DNA from 3 places in the Paenibacillus sp. PvR133 genome. Region 1 is predicted to be linked to each of the others. Evidence: riboswitches for the same ligand, from Rfam matches in the RefSeq annotation. Region 1 holds a riboswitch; each other region holds the start of a gene.

Evidence for each region. A riboswitch is a leader RNA that binds a small molecule or an ion and turns the genes downstream of it on or off. The one in region 1 is predicted to bind cyclic di-AMP.
Region 2: it holds a riboswitch for cyclic di-AMP, as region 1 does, so the genes downstream of both, JOE49_RS05965 (3D domain-containing protein) here and JOE49_RS19360 (3D domain-containing protein) in region 1, are expected to answer to the same signal.
Region 3: it holds a riboswitch for cyclic di-AMP, as region 1 does, so the genes downstream of both, JOE49_RS06360 (C40 family peptidase) here and JOE49_RS19360 (3D domain-containing protein) in region 1, are expected to answer to the same signal.

What each region holds. Positions count from the first base shown of each region.
Region 1 is NZ_JAFIBS010000001.1:4,452,046-4,458,718, forward strand. It holds gene JOE49_RS19345 (PspA/IM30 family protein) at 8-676, opposite strand; gene JOE49_RS19350 (NADH:flavin oxidoreductase/NADH oxidase) at 764-1,786, opposite strand; gene JOE49_RS19355 (polysaccharide deacetylase family protein) at 2,092-2,898, shown strand; gene JOE49_RS19360 (3D domain-containing protein) at 3,097-3,765, opposite strand; cyclic di-AMP (ydaO/yuaA leader) riboswitch at 3,772-3,940, opposite strand; gene JOE49_RS19365 (amino acid ABC transporter ATP-binding protein) at 4,175-4,897, opposite strand; gene JOE49_RS19370 (ABC transporter substrate-binding protein/permease) at 4,884-6,347, opposite strand; gene JOE49_RS19375 (M20 family metallopeptidase) at 6,496-6,673, shown strand, end outside.
Region 2 is NZ_JAFIBS010000001.1:1,329,005-1,335,677, reverse strand. It holds gene yabG (sporulation peptidase YabG) at 1-226, opposite strand, end outside; gene rsmA (16S rRNA (adenine(1518)-N(6)/adenine(1519)-N(6))-dimethyltransferase RsmA) at 282-1,166, opposite strand; gene rnmV (ribonuclease M5) at 1,174-1,719, opposite strand; gene JOE49_RS05965 (3D domain-containing protein) at 1,866-3,014, opposite strand; cyclic di-AMP (ydaO/yuaA leader) riboswitch at 3,286-3,568, opposite strand; gene JOE49_RS05960 (TatD family hydrolase) at 3,770-4,540, opposite strand; gene JOE49_RS05955 (HD domain-containing protein) at 4,583-5,866, opposite strand; gene JOE49_RS05950 (AbrB/MazE/SpoVT family DNA-binding domain-containing protein) at 6,198-6,452, shown strand; gene rsmI (16S rRNA (cytidine(1402)-2'-O)-methyltransferase) at 6,577-6,673, opposite strand, start outside.
Region 3 is NZ_JAFIBS010000001.1:1,432,247-1,438,919, forward strand. It holds gene JOE49_RS06325 (PAS domain S-box protein) at 1-1,011, shown strand, start outside; gene rluF (23S rRNA pseudouridine(2604) synthase RluF) at 1,063-1,764, shown strand; gene motB (flagellar motor protein MotB) at 1,900-2,727, opposite strand; gene motA (flagellar motor stator protein MotA) at 2,720-3,514, opposite strand; gene JOE49_RS06345 (hypothetical protein) at 3,702-3,995, shown strand; gene JOE49_RS06350 (4a-hydroxytetrahydrobiopterin dehydratase) at 4,113-4,412, shown strand; gene JOE49_RS06355 (GNAT family N-acetyltransferase) at 4,491-4,997, opposite strand; gene JOE49_RS06360 (C40 family peptidase) at 5,301-5,801, opposite strand; cyclic di-AMP (ydaO/yuaA leader) riboswitch at 5,807-5,944, opposite strand; gene JOE49_RS06365 (hypothetical protein) at 6,221-6,673, opposite strand, start outside.

The DNA of each region.
Region 1 (6,673 bases):
AATGTTCTTATTTATTTTCGTATTGCTTCAACAAAGCGGCAAGCTCATCGTCCACGGCGCTTTTCTTATCCAGCTCCTTGAACTCCTCATCCAACGATTTTTCCTTAGAAGACATTTCGTTGCTCGCTTCGGCACGTGCTTCTGCTTGCAGCATTTTTTCTTCCATACGCTTCAATCCGGCAGTTGCCGTATCAGAGCTAAAACCGTTCATAGCTTTGTTAATTTCAGTTTGCGCTTTAGCTGCATTATAACGGGCAACCAGTGTCTCGCGCTTGTTTTTCATTTCTGTCAGCTGTCTGCGCATTTCATCCAGCTTGCCACGCAGGTTATCGGCTGCAGCTTTGTTCTGTTCGTAACCAGCTTTGAACTCATTCATTTTTTGTTCAGCAGATTTCTTTTCTTCCAGCGCGCGACGAGCCAGATCTACATTTTGTGCTTTTGCAGCGGTATGTGCCTGTTCTTCGCGTTTCTTTACCAAAGCAGCCTGTTCTTCGTATTGCTGTTTGAATCTCTTTTCAATAGCAATTTGAGCGGCTACCGCTTTCTCTGCATCTTCCAGGTCCTCTTGCATATCACGAATGTATTGATCCGTCATTTTAATTGGATCTTCTGCCTTGTCAATAATGGCGTTAATGTTGGACATCGTAAGATCTCTTAATCGTTTGAAAATAGACATGTGAAGTTCCTCCTAGAGTTGAATGCTTAAATTTTAAGCTCTGTACACATGTTTACGCAAGCTTTGCAAAGAGGGTTTCAAAAATATCTAAAAGCCGCGCAAATAAGGCTCTGGGATGTCGGCCTGTACTTTTAGCTCCCGCGATGCATGCAGCGCCCAATAGGGATCACGCAGCATGGCACGGCCTATTGCTACCAGATCAGCTTCTTTCTGCTGAACAACCCGACGGGCGTCCTCATAATCATCCAGTAAGCCAACAGCAATTACAGGTACATTCAGCTTTTCACGGATGGTATGAGCCAAATCCACCTGATAGCCGGCACGCGCAGACGGGCCTCCGCCAGAACCAATCGGACCCTCACCACCAGAAGAGATATGGAAAATGTCCACACCCGCATCACGATATCGTTCCCCTACGCCTGTTATGTATTCCACATTATATCCATCCTCGACGTATTCTTTGGCAGATATCCGCATAAGCACAGGCATATCAGCAGGAAGAACCTCTTTAACAGCATGTATGACCTCAACACCGAACAGTGACAAATCCTGCCCATATTCATCTTCTCTGGCATTTGTTAAAGGCGAATGAAATTGATGGATCAGATAGCCGTGAGCGCCATGTATCTCGACCGTGTCAAAACCTGCTTCCACCGCGCGGCGCGCGCCTTCTTTGTATGCCTGAACCAGTTCCCTGACTTCAGCTGTCTTTAAGGCGTGCGGCTCTTTAAAGCGTTCGCTAAAAGGAATCGAGGAAGGACCTACAGGTTGCTCAGCATCTTCAGCCTTGCGTCCAGCGTGGCCTAGTTGAATGCCAATTTTGGCACCATACTTGTGAACTTCCTCTACAATCTTACGATATGCAGGAATATGTTCGTCACTCCAAATACCCAAATCACGATCTGTAATACGTCCATCTGGATGGACCGCTGTCATTTCCACAATAATAAGTCCAGTGCCTCCTACTGCCCGGCTCACATAATGGACATGATGCCAATCCGTTGGATTTCCGTCCTTGGCCTCCACGCTGTATTGGCACATCGGGGGCATGACAATCCGATTTTTTAAAGAAAGCCCCTTTAATTGATAAGGAGTAAACAAGTCGGTCACTTTTATCCATCCTTCCTTCAATTCCATGTCTGTATAATTATGAATTGCATCCCCATTATACACCAGCTGTCACGGTATACCGAATTCGTTGTAAGGCTAAAACTTGCGAAAATGCTCCTGTTTTCGGTCATGTTTAAGAGAATATGTGCGTTTAGCTCCATCATCTTCATTGATAATCGTTTCATCGTGGACTTCTTTCCAGTCGTTTATGAGCCGAACTTGGTAACCAGCATATTTTTAATAGGACAGGTACATAATAGTCGAGAGCACCACTAGGTATCACTGCACGGAAAGGGGGGATACATATGCCGTACAGGGGAGTGTTGCCAGGCTTGGCACTGTTACTAGCATTTTCAAGTTTACCCGTTCACGCGGATGCGCCTCCCAACATCGGAACGCCCCATCCCAAGGAAGCAGCTGTTGCTTCTTCTGTACAACAGAGCACAGATCGAGCAACTCCTACATTAGCAATGCTGCGAAAAAAACATGCGGACATTTTTAAAATGTGCGGCCCACACACCCGCCAAATTGCCCTAACCTTTGATGATGTGCCCGATTCTAGGTATACGCCGCAGGTTTTGGACGTATTACACGCCAATGGCATCAAAGCTACATTTTTCATCGTCGGTCACCGTGCGGAAAAGCATCCGGGGATCATACGCCGTATTATCCGTGAAGGCCATGCTATAGGAAACCATTCCTATACTCATCCGGATTTTAGGAAGGCCACACCAGAACGCTTTCGCAACCAGATTACAAAAACAGAACGTATTTTACAAGCCAGCGCAGGTTTTCGCCCCAAGTTGATTCGTCCACCCTACGGTGAAATCACGGAGCCTCAAATCCAGTGGGCACGTCGTCATGGCTACATGATTGTCAATTGGAATGTAGACTCTCTCGACTGGAAGGGACTAAGTAAAACACAAATTCAGCGCAATGTGATCCCAGCTACTGGGCCTGGCTCTATTATTTTAATGCACGCAGGTGGAGGTCAAAGTTCCAACTTGCAAGGCACTGTCCAAGCTCTGCCGGGTCTAATTCACTCTCTAAAAGCTAAGGGCTACAAATTTGTGACAGTCCCCCGGCTACTCCACACATCGGAACAGAAATAACCATATGTTTATGATTGAGCTACAAGCTAAAGCAACGTAAAAAGGCTGTCTTACCAGCAGAAGTTTTCTGCTCGTCAAGACAGCCTTTTTTATGGATAGGACCTGATAAGAGTCTGACCTAGTTATATGCGGTAGGATACAGGCATTAAGTTTACATAATATATATTATGTTTAATTAAACCGTATATACGTATAATGCTATTTATCAATAACGTATAGCTTCACATTTTGAAATCCAAAGTCGTTCACAAATGATTTGTTGCCAGGAATAAAGATATCAATCCGTTTTCCTGTAATGGCGCTGCCCTGATCGCGAGCGACAGCTACAAAAGAATGATCCGGCAAACCTGGGTGGGAATAGCCTGTAACCAGCACTTTCGTGCCCATCGGAATGACGTTCGGGTCTACCGCAATTGTACCTAGTTTAAGCGGATTGCCGTAGTAGTCCACTGCTCCCCATTTACCATTCTCATCGGCTGCGGCAGAATACGCAGTAGCCTTAACGTCAACTATTTTGCTATAGTTAAATGTTTTGCCCCACGCTTCAATCGTTGGCCCCTCATTCGCTGGTGCTTTCTCCGTAAGAAGCTGAGGCTTCGAATCCGAAGCTGCATTCACACTTTTTTCACCAGGTACCTTAATTTGCAGACCTGCATATATATTGTTAGAGGCAATGTTTGGGTTCGCCTTCGTCAGCTCGTCCACTGATACTCCATAACGTTGAGCAAGCAAAAAGAAGGTATCGCCATCTTTGGCAGTATGAAGCGAAGCAGCATCCGCTACTCCAGCTGTCTGTGCCAGCCCTGCAATGGCTGCGGCAAGCACCGCAAATTTCATGGTTTTTCCAATATGTTTTAGATGTTTCAAAGATATGTACCTCCTCTGTTATGCCTGCGAAGTTAGCTGTCGGATTCGGACTCAGGAGAAGCCCTATGCTTGTGCAATTCACCCCTAGGCATATTCCATATCGTCTTATGACGTTTCGGAAAGACTGCCGTTGTTACGTCCCCCGCACTTCCCATAGTTTGGGCCCAGCATTCAGCGTTTGTCATAACCGCATGCTGTCCCGGTAAGTTTTGGCTTACTGCATAATATCACAATTTTGTAACCTTATCCGCATGAAAATGTTGGGAACCTTGAACATCATACTATACTCGTTACAATTTTGTCACCAAGAAATCGATATTTGTTACGAAAATATGGTGAAATGGTGACAAAAAAAGAAAAAGCCCTCCGTCAAACGGAGGGCTTTTTTATAGCTCATATCAGCACTTTCTTACAATACTTTGGCAAGAAAATCACGGGTGCGATCATGGCTTGGAGTACCAAATACCTGCTCTGGTGTACCTTGCTCTACAATTTGACCGTTATCCATAAAGATAATTCTATCGCCTACCTCGCGGGCAAAGCCCATTTCATGCGTCACGATTACCATGGTCATGCCGCCTTCGGCGAGCTTCTTCATTACATCCAGAACCTCTCCAACCATTTCAGGGTCCAATGCAGAAGTCGGCTCATCGAACAGCATTACGTGCGGCTGCATGGCCAAAGCACGCGCAATCGCAATACGTTGCTTCTGACCACCGGATAGCTGGTTCGGATAGGTATTCTTCTTATCCTCAAGCCCTACGGTACGCAGGAGTTCTAGCGCAATTTTTTCCGCTTCCTTCCCTGACTGTCTTCTAACCTGCGTTGGTGCAAGCGTCAGGTTCTGCAACACTGTTTTATGCGGGAACAGATTAAAATGCTGGAACACCATCCCCATCTTCTCCCGGGTTACATTAATATTATGACCACGAGCTGTAATCGGCTCGCCCTCAAACAAAATCTCCCCGTCCGTAGGCTGTTCTAGCAGATTCATACAACGCAAAAACGTACTCTTCCCCGAACCGCTGGGACCGATGATGACGACGACTTCACCTTTGGCGATATCTATATCAATGCCTTTTAAAATCTCATTCTTGCCGAACGATTTACGCAGTTGTTTAACGGTGATCACTGGCTCTCAACTTCCTTTCCCATAAACCCAGCAGCTTAGACAAGCTGAATGTCATTACAAAATAAATAGCGGCTGCGATTACGAACGGACTTAATCCTTCGTAGGTAATGTTCTTAATGACCTGGGCCTGATACATAATATCCACCATCCCAATGGTCGAAATAATGGATGATTCTTTAATGATCGTAATAAACTCATTACCGATAGCAGGCAAAATAGATTTAAACGCTTGCGGCAAAATGACATGACGCATAGCTTTGCCTCGTCCCATACCCAATGAACGGGCAGCCTCCATCTGTCCACGGTCTACTGCCTGGATACCTGCACGGAAAATTTCAGCCAGATATGCCGAGCTATTCAGAGACAATGTGATTATACCAGACTGGAGTGGAGTAAAATTGACACCCAGCGTCAAAGCAACCCCGTAGTGAATAATCATGAGTTGCACCAGCATAGGTGTGCCACGCAGTATCTCTACATAAGTGGTACCTAACCACTCAATGATGCGTACTCCACTCATACGTAGCAAGGATATGATCAGACCAATGATGAATCCGAACAGTACTCCGAGCGCAGACAGCAACAAGGTGTAGCCGATACCCGTAGCGTATAAACTGCGGTATTTCCAAAAAATATCTACAATGTTATTAGAAGAAACCTGACGATCCGCAGAAAGTGCACTCGCTTCCGTGGAAAACTTCTCAATCGACCCGTCTGCTTTCAGGCGAGCCAACGTTTTATTTACAGAAGCAAGCAATTCTGCATTCCCTTTACGGATACCTACAGCTGTTTCTGCTCCCGCATCCTCAGGCACAGCCTTGGCAAGGGTTACGGTACCGTCTAACGTGTATCCTTTAGCAACCGTATCTTCGATCACGACAGCGTTCACACGCTGGGTCCGCAGCTGGAGTACCAGGTCAGATATTTTATCCAGTGAAGTTACAGAGGCATTGGGCACTTTTTGAGCAATCTCTTCCTGAATACTTCCCTTTTGTGCTCCGATCTTCTCGCCTTTCAAAGCATCCATCGTCGGATATTTGTCTTTATCCTCTGGGCGTACCATGATGACTTGCTTGGAGCGATAGTATACATCCGAAAAATCAATACTCTTTCTGCGTTCATCCGTTGGTGTCATACCGGACAGTACCAAGTCTACACGACCACTTTGCAGAGCAGGCAGCAAAGAGTCAAAACTCATGTCTTCAGGGACCATCTCCGCATCCAAATCTTTGGCGATTTCCTTGGCGATATCCACATCGAACCCAACAATGGTATCCTTACCGTTAATGACTTTATGAAACTCATACGGCGGAAAGTCGGCACTCATGCCCACTACAAGTTTTTTCTGTGGCTTTGCTTCCGTTCCGTATGCATTGAGCATGGGAAGACCAGTCAACAGCAAGATAACCGCCGTCAAAACCAGGGCGGTAAAACGATATGCCTTTTTCAATCTTTTTTTCTCTCCTTAAATTCTTTATAATAAATAAGATTGTGTCATTATAAATGAATATGCATGATTATGCAATGAATGTTATAGTACAATTTCAGCATACCTAACGCAGTACCTACATTACAGCTTATATAAAGGAGTTTTCAGCATGGATTTTAAACAGACCATTCAACAGACCATCGAGCAGCATGCCCCACGGTTTAAGGACATTTCGTTATTTATTGGCGCAAATCCTGAACTTGGAAACGAGGAATTTCTGGCCGCTGCCCGTTTAAAAGAAGAACTGGTTTTTCACGGATTTGAGGTCCAGGCACCTGTATTGGGCA
Region 2 (6,673 bases), 3.1 Mb from region 1:
GTGCCCGTTGCAACAGATTAAGAGACTCACCAGCCTTAATATGGGCCTGCTGAGTCTTACCGCTAATCTGGTCTGCAGGCACTCTGACCAGATCGTTCACTGGGGAATCGGCCAGCAGCCGAAATTCTATTCCCTTAATGATCGCTTTATCCCGCTGGATGTCCTCAACACGAAACGTGACATCTCCGCCGTACGATTTCCGAACGACCAAGTCTCCTAAACTCATCACACTGTATCACCCCTCCTATATCGTATGGGTGAATGCACAGTTTGGTTCCAGCTTAGGATATACCTGCCTCCAACAGCACAGCGCTGAGACGCGCAAATTCCTCAATACTTAGCGTTTCTCCTCGACGGGAGGGTTCAATACCAGCTTGTTGCAACAACGGCTCCAGCGTGTCCCTGTTCTCTTTGGTGAAGAAACGGCTTTTTAAGTTATTGGAAATGGTTTTACGACGCTGGGCAAAAGCAGCATGAACCACTTCAAAGAAATGCTTCTCATCCACCACTTCCACTGGAGGGGCTTCCCGTACACGCAACCGGATGACTGCAGACTCAACATTCGGCTGGGGAATAAATACTGTATTCGGCACAATACAGACTAATTCAGGTTCGCTGTAATATTGCACCGCAATGCTCAGGCTGCCGTAATCCTTCGTTCCAGGAGACGCAGCCATACGCTCAGCCACTTCTTTTTGGATCATAACGACGATATTCTCCAAAGGGAGCTTGTCCTCCAGCAGCCTCATCAGAATCGGTGTAGTAACGTAGTACGGCAGATTAGCCACGACACTTACTTTGCTCACGTCTGCAAAATCGGCTGCGAACACCTCGCGCAAATCCAGCTTCAACACATCTCCATGACGTACCTTCACATGCTCGTAAGGGGCCAACACTTCTTCGAGAATTGGCAGCAGCCGCTGGTCAATCTCGACAGCGGTAACTGCCTTGGCCGATTGGGCCAGCTTCTCGGTCAAAGCACCAATCCCAGGACCGATCTCAAGTGCGCCCTTCGTCTCATCCAATCCGGCAGCATTTACAATCTTATTGAGAATATTCTGATCAATCAGGAAATTTTGTCCCAAACTCTTTTTGAACGAAAAACCGTGCCGTTGAATAATGTCCTTCGTACGCCGCGGTGTTGCTATATCTTGAATCCCTGTCATACGGATATCACAATCCTTCACTTTCAATTTGTGCCAGCGCCCCGGCAAATTCCTCGCGGCTGATCTGAAATACAGAGAGCCGTTTATGTAGCTGCTTTCCGTTACAATAACCAATACCCAGCACATTCCCTAAGGCCATACGGCGTGCAGCAGCATTAGGATGGGTGATGAGTCCAGCATCAATCAGGTCCGCCCACTCAATCAGCGGGTCGGCGCCTTCCACTGTCGTATGGACCCGTGCAAGAGCGTGTCTGATCGCTTCCGGTGAGGCATTCTCCACGCCAATATCTCCTTTACGCGTCGCTTCTGCCTCGGGTATAAAGGCCTGCTTGCAGCCGGGTACCTTGGAAGCGATAATCTTACGGATGCGCTCCCCTGCATGATCGGGATCGGTTAAAATGATGACCCCCCGCCGCTCCTGCGCCAATGCAATTTTACGCAGCGTCATTTTATTAATGGCTGAGCCGCCAGTTTCTATCGTATCCGCTTCAACAGCGCGGCGAATGGCCACCGTATCATCCCGGCCCTCTACCACGATCACTTCCTTGATCATTTGCGTTTCCCTCCACTGCTACACAGCAAGCTATATTTATCTTTCCCTGCTTTTGAAAACAAAATAAGAAGAGGATATCCTCTTCTTAGCATGGCATAACTATGTTGTTAATACTATCGCATTGCCCTCAACATACACAACCTGTTTTAGTTGATTTCAGGCTTTATCGGTCCGATAACATAAACGGTTTTACCGTGCTTACGACCAAATTGGTTGGCTCGGCTCAAACTCTCATAATACACATCGATTTTGTGGCCTTTAATCGCGCCACCGGTATCCTCCGCACGGCGGAAGCCCACCCCTTCGATATATACCCACCAGCCGATTGGAATTACACTCGGATCGACCGCGATGGTGCGTCCTTCCGTGACACGTGCGCCGGATGCAGTACGTGTACCGATACCTGGCTCCTGTGAGGAATACGCCGTCATGGAGACATTTTGTAAAACTTTGCTATATTTAAAATTGATGCCTGCTTTACGGACAGCACTGCCCGAACTAACCGTTGTTGCCTTAACCGCATCATTGGGACCGACGGAAGCAGCCAGAACGACCGGTTTTTTCTTCGTTCCTACTGCAATGACTTTATCCACACGGTTCTGTGCAACTTCCTTGTTAACCAGCTGTTTGGATACCAACTTTCCATCATGATATACCTTTTGAACGTGCTGGACGACCACACCCGATTTGCCGCTTTGAATGACCCGATTATCGCCTTTATAAAGACTCGGATCGGCCGTTTTGATGACCTGATAAGGCACCTGTTTTTTCTGTTCGACCTGCTGTTTCTTCACACGGACGATTTTTATGTCCATGTTAGACGAAACAGAGGCATCCAACGCAGGATAAACTTTATCCGTTGATGATAATTTATAGCCCGAGGTACGAATGGCACCTTCTACTGTATTTTCTGTTGTGTACAGCTTTTTCGTCTCATTGCCTGAAGATACTTTGACTTGATTGGCACGTTTAATGACTACGCGATCGCCATCCTGTATTGCTCCATTTAGCGGCATGGAAACTGTATCATGCGGCTGAAGTGAAATGGAATGCTCGCTCAGCAAATCTTGAAGCTTGGATTCCCGGGTTTCTACCGCAGACGCCTTGCCATCGATGACAAAAAAGACTTGTTTTTTAGATTGCGTGTACATCAGAATTGAAATCATAATCGTTAGCGCGATTAGAAAAATAGCAACCAAAGCAGCCTGGCGCACATTCTCTTGCTTCCAACGCAATACGTAAGACATGCTGGATGAGCGTGACTCATGGGTATCCTTTTTTTGGAAAATGCCCATTTCCTCCGTCCTCCTTACATAGCCCGCCGTCTGGAGTAAGACATAGTTGAGATTTGACGTGACTATAACAGATTTTCTACAAGACAAGCCCAAACTGCGACTGTCCTGCACCATGTACCCGTCTTCGCGGCATGCTGTCCTCCCCTGTTTAACCACAGTATGATGACAGATTTTCTTTTATTCACAACAAAAAAAGCCAGAGAAAGAGACTAGAGAGCTCTTTCGTGGCTTCCGGCATGTGTGAATATGCGGGAAAACTCATGCACGAGATGGCTTCTCTCTTGTTACGCTTACGGGGTTAGCTGTCGGGTTCGGACGTAGAGAGTCGCCCTAGCTTGGGTCAACCGCTCATGGCGGTCGCCTTCACATTCACCCCGAAGACCCAGAAAGAAATCGAAATACGGCTCCTCCACCTATTCAATCCCATCCGGGGAAAGAATTTAGGTCGAGCCGGCTGGCGGAAGAGACGTTCCCTTCTTGCACATATGCCGGACGTACTGTAAGCCATATCGGTTCCCCCGTTCCCTGTAAAAGGGACTCAGCGAGACTGGTTCATGAAATGACTTGTTGATGTTTACATTCAAACAACAATTCACTGAAAAGATGATATCCTGTTTCTATGCATGTTGTAAAGCAGGTTTCAAGTACATTTTTTAAAATATTCGGTTAAAATATTGTAATATTCTCGAGTTTCCTGCAACAAATTCATGATTAGCTTCGTCTATCTCTTTATTTTGATCGATTTCTTCACTTTTTCATTGAATGTCAAATCGTTCCAGGGCATTTCGGGTCGTTATTGACACTAATTCCTCCACTGTAATCCCTTTGATTTGGGCTGCAGCCTCTGCTACCAGTCTCACATGTGCAGACTCATTTCGCTTCCCACGAAACGGATGAGGCGTCAGATAGGGAGCATCAGTTTCAATGAGCAGACGGTCCAGCGGCACCTGTGCGAGCACCTCTTTTGGCTGCTTGGCATTTTTGAACGTTATTGGACCACCGAAGGAAAGGTGAAATCCCATATCCAGCACCATTTTGGCAGTTTCCCAGCTACCCGAAAAGGAGTGCATGACTCCGCCAATCTCACTCGCTTTTTCCTCGCGCAAAATCTTAACAATATCTTCATGTGCATCCCGGTTATGGATAACAATGGGCATTTTGAGCTCACGAGCCAGACCAATTTGATTTCGAAACACCCGATGCTGCACATCCTTCGGTGATGTATCCCAATAATAATCCAGACCGATCTCTCCGATGGCTACAACCTTTTTATGACTGCATAACGATGCAATCCATTCTAGATCGCCCTCCTGCATTGTAATAGCATCCTGCGGATGCCATCCAACTGCCGCATAAATAAAATCATACGTCTCGGCCAATTTCATAGTGGATGGAATGGTCTCACGATTAAATCCGATATTGATCATCCGTGTTACTCCTGATTCGACAGCACGTGCTATAACTTCTTCACGATCTTCGTCAAATTGTGGCGCATCCAAGTGAGTATGAGTGTCGAATAAATCCAAGGTTTACATCTCCTTTTTTTACTTACATTTCTATATAGTTGTCTATTCTTTGACAAAATAATTCCTTATTTCGGCAGGAAGCCTGTCTTTTACCGCGTTCAATTTATTCTGGGGAAAATACATATGATATTTTCCTCGGTGAATACCACTTATTGAGCGCACAATTTCCGAAACTTCGGATATTTCACTCACCTCGCCCTGACGTCCAAGCAGTAAAATCTGGTTGTCCGTCGAGCCACCCTGCCGAAACACATCATAAGGAAGATCTGTCGGAAAATCAATTTCAAAATCATATTCAGGGTGCAAACCAGCCTCTTTCAAAGCTTCTCTAATACTGTCAATGGTATCTGTATCCATATTTTCAATCTCTACATATTTATACAATCTACGGTCCATAAAACGGCTGCTCAAATCGCTTAAAATTTCGTCCTTTTCTCGTTTCCACTGGCTAAATACGGTCTGGATTAATGACTCGTCGAGCATCAGATATTGCTCTACTGTAAGCTCTCCTTTCAACAGATCCGGCAGCGGGTCCAGCAGAAAACCAAACTCATATCCGTTTTTAAACAATTCCTTTGCTCGCTTGAAAATTTTACGTAAAAGGATTTCCGAGCTGCGTGTTACAGGATGAAAATAAATTTGCCAATACATCTGGTAGCGTGACATTAAATAATCTTCTACTGCATGCATGCCTGATTCCTTCACAACAATTCTCCCATTATGAGGACGTAGCAGTCGTAAAATACGATCCAAATCAATTGTGCCGTAGTTGACACCTGTCGAATGAGCATCCCGCAACAAATAATCCATACGGTCAGCATCTAGCGGACTGGTTACCAAGTTGACAACGATTGGCTTATCATACGTTTTGGCTATAACCGCAGCCACCTTTTGTGGAAGCTTTTCGTCGACTTGCCGTAGCACAGCGTTGATCTTCGTGTCTCCCAGTACAATGCGGCATGTCCAATCCTCATGGTTCATATGAAAGGCTTCCTCAATTGAATGAGAAAATGGGCCATGCCCCACATCATGCAATAAAGCTGCACATAGAGCAACCAGCCTTTCCTCCTTCGGCCAATCTGGGAAATCTCCACGTTCAAATTGAGAAATAATACGTCTCGTAATCTCATATACGCCCAATGAATGTGAAAAACGGCTATGCTCCGCTCCATGAAACGTAAGATACGATGTGCCTAACTGCCGTATGCGCCGTAAACGTTGGAACTCCGGCGTATTGATCAACCGCCATATCACAGTATCCTGAACATGGATGTAATTATGTACCGGGTCTTTAAAAACTTTTTCTTCACTGAGTGGCTGGTGCAAGATATCAGCTCCTTTAATATTCGGAATAATGGATTAAAATACAATAAAATCCTAAATGATTTCCTTCATTCGACATTATTTGTCGTAATATGTCGAATTATAGTTTTTCGACATTTCCAAATCGACAAACTGAATAAATCATCAATAAGATAAGGCAATACACATGAGTAAAGGTCTTTAATCTAAATACTTTTGCATAATCAGACTGTTACTACATTTTTAAGGTTGACTGTTTTGGGAATCGTTGGTATAGTAAATATCAGAAAAGAGAAAATTTTGTCGAATCATGACACTTATATTATTTTAAACGGCGAGAGGAGCCTGATTTATTATGATGAAATCCACTGGTATTGTAAGAAAAGTTGACGAGCTCGGACGTGTTGTTATTCCAATCGAATTGCGTCGTACCCTGGGAATCGGAGAGAAAGACGCTTTGGAAATTTATGTTGATGGCGAACGCATCATGCTTAAAAAATACGAGCCTGCTTGTATCTTCTGCGGCAATGCTGAGAACGTAATTTACTTCAAAGGGAAAATTGTTTGCCAAGATTGCATTTCTGAAATCCCAACACCTGTGACAAACTGAGAATTTTAGTATATAATAGACTTATCAGATATTGTTAATTCTAACCTTTTTCATATATACTCCTTGTTGCCTTCCACGGTTTGAACCCAACCGTTGGAAGGCCCTTTTTTGTTCAGACAGATATTCATAAGAGTGCGTTGTAAACATCCCTCTTGGAGATTGAACGATCTGTGGCTGTACGCTTCATTGCATCCTTGCGTGTAAGTCCCTCTGCCTCGTAA
Region 3 (6,673 bases), 3.0 Mb from region 1:
ATTAATCAGACAGCAGATGCGATTCATGTGACTGATGAAGAGGATCGTGTCGTTCGGGTCAATCATGCCTTCGAAGCTTTGTACGGCTGGACCAAGAAAGAGTTGGTTGGTCGTAAGCTGGAGTTTGTACCTCCGCAGCAACAGGAGGAGTATGAATTTCAGAAGAAGAGCCTGCTTCAGGGAGAGAGCATCGTATCAAGTGAGTCCCTTAGAATGCGTAAGGATGGAAGTACGGTAGAGATTAGTATGAGCACGTCTCCTATTCTGGATGAAGAAGGCCAGATTTTGGGGTTTATCTGCGTGTCGCGTGATATCACGGGTCGCAACCGGATGGAGGAGCTGTTGCGCAGATCAGAGAAACTGACAACCGTCGGACAACTAGCGGCAGGCGTAGCGCATGAGATTCGTAATCCGCTAACCACGCTACGTGGTTTTCTCCAACTACAGCAGCAAAATCAAGTGTTGAATATGAAACACAACGATATTATGATGTCTGAGCTGGATCGCATTAATTTGATCGTAAGCGAGTTTTTAATTCTGGCGAAGCCACAGGCGGTGCATTTTCAGAAAAAAGATGTTCGCTATATTGTGAGCGATGTGATTTCTTTACTAGATAGTCAGGCGCATCTGCTGGGCATTGTATTCAATCTTCAGGTCACGGACGAGCCTGCCCTGGTATACGCCGAAGAAAATCAGTTAAAACAGGTATTCATTAATTTACTTAAAAATAGCATGGAGGCTATGAGTAAAGGTGGTATCATCACGATTCATTTGTTCTTGGAGGGAGAAAGCGTTAAAATCTTCATACGGGACCAGGGAACGGGTATTCCTGCAGAAATGCTGTCCAAGCTAGGAGAACCTTTTTTCACAAACAAAGAAACAGGGACAGGACTAGGACTTATGGTCAGCCAGCGTATTATACAGAGTCATAAAGGCACACTGGATATTGAAAGCACAGAGGGAGAGGGAACGACAGCCCTGGTGCAGCTTCCGATTGCCAAGCCGGAGTAACGGGCAGGGGCGCAGGAGGAAGTGTGTTAGTAGAAATGGAGGGTACACAGGTTGCGCATTAACAAGTTTATCAGCGAAACCGGTTTTTGCTCGCGCCGGGAGGCGGACAAGCTGGTAGAGAGCGGCAGCGTGACGATTAACGGCGAAGTGGCCGTGCTGGGTAGTCAAGCGGAGGAAGGCGATGATGTTCGCGTGAACGGCAAGCCACTGCGCGAGAAGTCCGATCACGTCTATATTGCATTGAACAAGCCGGTGGGCATTACAAGTACAACGGAGAGCCACATTAGAGGCAATGTTGTTGATTTTGTGGGGCACCCGCAGCGGATATTCCCGATTGGACGCCTGGATAAGGATTCGGAAGGTCTCATTTTACTTACCAATGATGGAGACATTGTGAATAAGATTTTACGGGCAGAAGGCAAGCATGAGAAAGAATATATCGTAACAGTGGATCGCCCTGTCATACCATCTTTTGTGCAGGGCATGTCCAGTGGGGTGAAAATACTCGGCCAGCGAACGCTACCTTGTGAGGTGACGCGTGTATCTGAGTATGTATTCCGTATTATCCTGACTGAAGGGAAAAATCGTCAGATCCGGCGTATGTGTGCTGCCTTCGGTTATGAAGTAAAAAAACTGCAACGGCTGCGAATCATGAATATTCGGTTGGGGTCCCTTCAGAAAGGTGCCTGGCGTGATCTGACAGAGGCTGAGAAGCAGGAGCTTGGCCAGATGCTCGATTATACGCTTAGCTAATGCCAGAGGAGTTTCGTATAGCCTACAGCGTATGATCGTGTACCTGACAGGGCCAGAAGTACAGGAAGCATAAACAAAGAGGCACCAGCTGCATAAAAATGCGGCGGTGCCTTTGTTCATATAACATATGCATAATCAACCTTCACTCGAGCTTGAGGTAGGACTGATGACTTGTGTCCCGTTCTGATATTTGCGGAGAACAGATATTTCAACACGACGGTTTTTGGAGCGTCCTTGACCATCTTGATTGCTTGCCAATGGACGATACTCGCCATAACCGATGGATACAAACTTGGTTGGATCGAGATCTGGATTGAGCAACAAGATACGCAAGAAATTCAGAGAGCGCTTGGCGCTCAAATCAAAGTTGGACGGGAACTGGCTGTTGGAGATCGGTACATTATCCGTGTGACCCGATACGATAACATCATAGCCAGGGAACTGCTGAAGCATACTAGAAATAGACTTGGCCAGCTTTCTTGCTTCCGGCTTTACTTCGGCCTGCCCGGATGAAAACAAGGCATTATCACTAATGGTGATCATCAGCTGTGATTGGTTCAGCTTGGTATTCAGCAACGGGGTCAGGCCGTTATTTTGAATGTATTGATCCATTTGTTTTTTAAGTTTTTTTAAATCTTCTTCTTCCCGCTGGGCCAACTGTTTTTGCAGTTCAGAGGTAGAAGTAGCCTTCGATTTTAAGGGTTGTGATACTTGTTCTTTATTTTTGCCCATATCCATGGATTGTGACGACGGATTCGCGGCCGAGTGATCCAGCACGCCAGTGCCGCCACTAAAAGCTGCACTCAGGGATTGAGCCATAGTTTCAAATTTTTTGGCGTCGAGCGAGCTCATACCGAATAAGACAATGAAAAGAGCCAACAGAAGGGTCATTAAGTCGGAATATGGCAACAGCCAGCTTTCGTCAGCATGCTCTTCATGCGGTTCATGTCTCTTTTTACTCACTGGAATCGCCATCCTTCTGGGTCATCGTAGCCCGTTCGGTCGGAGTCAGGAAGATCGTCAGTTTCTGACTGATGGCAATCGTCGATATCCCCGATTGAATGGAAAGCAGACCTTCGACCATCATTAATTTAAGCTCCACTTCTTTTTTGGATAACCGTTTGAGCTTGTTGGACATCGGATGCCACAGGACATAACCTGTAAAAATACCGAGCAACGTCGCAATGAAGGCTGCTGCAATGGCATGAGAAAGCTTTTCCATGTCACTAAGGTCGGCCAGAGCGGCGATCAGACCTACAACCGCACCGAGTACCCCGAGCGTTGGAGCGTACATACCAGCTTGAGAGAAGATCAGCGCGCCAGAGCGATGTCGGTCCTCGGTAGCATTGATATCCTCCATCAGAACGTCCCGTACGAATTCCTGATCATTTCCGTCAATAATCATTCGCATGCCGCCACGCATAAAGGGATCGTCGATTTCCTCTACCTTAGATTCCAAGGCGAGCAGACCTTCACGACGGGTAATGGATGCCCACTCGGTAAACGTACCGATGAGCTCTTTGCGGTCTAACAGTTTTTGTTCGGTGAAAATAACCTTGAACAGCTTCGGAATCCGTTTGATTTCTGCCATCGGGAAGGCCATAAATATACTCGCTGCCGTTCCGACGAAAATAATCATGTAAGCAGCGGGATTATTGACCAGATTGACGACCGGAGCGCCTTTTAAGATCATCCCGACGACCAGTGACACAATCCCGAGCACAAGTCCGATAATGGTTGAAATTTGCATGATACACCTCATCCATGAGAATAGATTTTGAATCCTTTCATGCCGCCGGGGTCGTCCTTGCCCCAAGCGCGTCATTACAAGACGGATTATAGTATTTATCGACAAAACTCTCTTTTTTGTTAAGTGCGAATTTCCGGTATAATAAGGTGATTATGTATTGAATGGCGGAACCATTGGAGGAAATGGCATGGGAGTAAAGCATGGGCGTGAGTATGAACAAATTTTGAACGATTTGACAGAGGCTGTGGGACGCATCCCAGACAGCTACGAATTTTTCGAGATGGAAGCAGAAGATTGGGACAGGCTGGACCCGGCGGGACGCCAGGAAGTCAATGAAGCTTTGGCAGAAGACTTATTTTATGCACTGGGTACAGAGCCCATAATCACTGTAGGCAGTGGCGTTGTGATCTATGAGCCGGAGCAGCATCGTATCTATGTACTCATTGGAGACGAGGAGCTGACGTCAGTCCCATTGATTTGAGGTCCGTCTTATGGATTTATCAACGGGGCCGTGGTAATATGTACACCAATATATCGTAGTTTTGGCCGTATTTAAGCGGTCGAAAGGCTTCCGTATAAACGGGGAGGAGTTCGTAACATGCCTTTTACACAAGAAGAGATTGAAGCACATCTGGAGAAACTGGAGGGCTGGGAACTGGAGGAAGGACGTTGGATCGTTCGGAAATATAATTTTTCCAGTTTTATGAAAGGGATTGCATTCGTGGATGAAGTTGCCGCTATATCTGAAGCATTCAATCATCATCCATTTATTACGATTGATTACAAGACCGTGACTCTGCGTTTGACCTCTTGGGACGACGGCGGTATTATGGCCGTGGATATTAAGGAAGCCCAACAATATAATGAAGCTTTTGAAAAAATGCGCAGCAGTCATTGAGCTTGTAATGATCTGTCGTATGATGATAAAAGCGCCTTCGCTATACAACATCGCGGTTGTATGCCGAAGGCGCTTTTATCATAGAACCTGGGTTTGGTGCTCGGGACGATATACCATACAAAAAAACGGTTTTTTGCCATCGGGAGTCTGGCGTTCATAGGTATCTGTAAGCTCAAATCCAGCCGCCTTGTAAGCCCGGATAGCGCGCCCATTCCAAGTGAGTACCTCTAGATCAATTTCATTCTTCGGGTTGCGTCGTTGGGCTTCCTCTGCAATGGCACGGACAAAATCAGAGCCTTTGCCATGTCCGCATCTTTCAGGATGCATTCCAAGACCTAGCCGGGTCACACCGATCATAGGAAAATATTGAGCAAATCCCGTCAGCTTATTCTCTTCATCCAGTACGGCAACATATTGCTCTTGGCGAAGCGTGGGACTTCCAAATTCGACTTCAAGCGCCTTCATTTGTTCCCAGGGGAGCCAACCGTATATATTATAAGGTGGATCATAGCGCCACTCACAGATTGCAGCCGCTTGATGCTCGTCCATCGGTACGATCCGATAGTTGGATATTGAGGCCGGCATGTGTTCTATCCTCCTTTTACAGGTACTTCAATCATTAACAACAGATTGTAGACAAGTTGCAGGGGAATGGCAAGCGTGTTTATTTCATACTCAAGTCGGGTATACATTCAATAAGAAGGATTTACTGCTCATATGCTCCCCCAGCGCTGACGGTAAAACCGACGATGTTCGCTAAAATTGAAACCTTTTGAGGCTTCAGTTCGTCAGTAATGATAATAATTGCTGATGTTGTGGACATAAAAAGCCGCAATTTGATTCCGGCCAGAATCAAATTGCGGCTAAGGTTAGCTTGCTGTGCGTTAGTTATTCTACGTTGTCGTCATCAGGAATTTCTGAAGCTACAGAATGGTAAGCGTCTGTGCTCATAATTCTTTTTGCACCGACATAGCGGTTAGCGTAATAATTTTCGTTCAGTGAGCTAACTACTACACCACGTGAAGTCGAGGAGTGGGCAAATTTCCCTTCACCTACGAAGATACCTACATGAGAAATGCCTCTTCCTGTGGTGTTGAAGAACACCAGGTCTCCAGGTCTCATTTCATCGCGGGATACAGAAGATCCCATTTTGAATTGTGATCCGGATTGATGCGGAAGTTTAATTCCCAGTTTGTTGAATACATACATTGTGAAGCCGGAGCAATCGAATCCCTCGAGTGTAGTGCCTCCGCTTCTGTAGCTCGTTCCTTTGGCATCTTGAATGACCTGGTCCATCTTAGAGTCTGCATATGCACTGCCGCCACCGAATGTAAAAGATGTAAAGGCAATGGCAAGACCCATAGCTGCGATCGTTAGCTTCTTCTTCAAAAAAAATATACCCCTTCCAATGCCTGCGAGGTTAGCTTAAGGATTCGGTAGAAGGTTCCCCTATGACCACTCTGTTGCGAGATCAATTCACCCAAACTGGTTCCCCCGCTTCCTAGGTGCCAGGAATTAGGCTTAACTTAAGATGTGCACCTTGGAGAGCAGTATTCACAATAACGTTATTTTTGAGATAAAGGTTACAATAAAGATTACAAAGTTGTTACTATCAGTTCACTGCGATTATTGTAACAAAGACGGCTGGCTTTGGCAAATGTTTCATTGCAAAAAGTTACAAAAAAAATCTGCTCCTAATGTCCCAGGAACAGATCTTGTTAACAGTATTCAGTTATGTGTCGTTTGCGCGGATATGAATCAAGATTTTTCGACAGACGGAAATGAAGTAAAAAACATAAAGGCAGGGCTTAGCTTCTACTGGAGATATCGGTATGCCATAGTCTGTACTGCGAACTGATATGCCACAGCCTGACCAGACTAGTAACAAAATGATACGATTGCTGGAGAATGAGCGCCAGCATACCAGTCCAAATCATCGCTATGGTGCCAAATAGACCGAAGACCAGCAGCACACAAGCACCGAGCAAAAGAGATATACCGACAGCTGGGAGGAGCTGGCGAAAGAAGGCGAGCAGGGACGATAGTATGGCGTGACCACCGACAGTCCCCAGTTGCATATACAGGATGCACTGCCGAATGAACCATCCGTAAGCCATCCACCCCATGGCATAGGGCAACAAATGAAGCAGGTAAGAGGGAGATTGAAGCGTTCCTGCTACAATAGGGTAGAGTCTCGGTACTACCCAAAAGGCGGGAAGCAGCAGCAGTCCCAACTCGATGGTGTAATACAACAACGACGA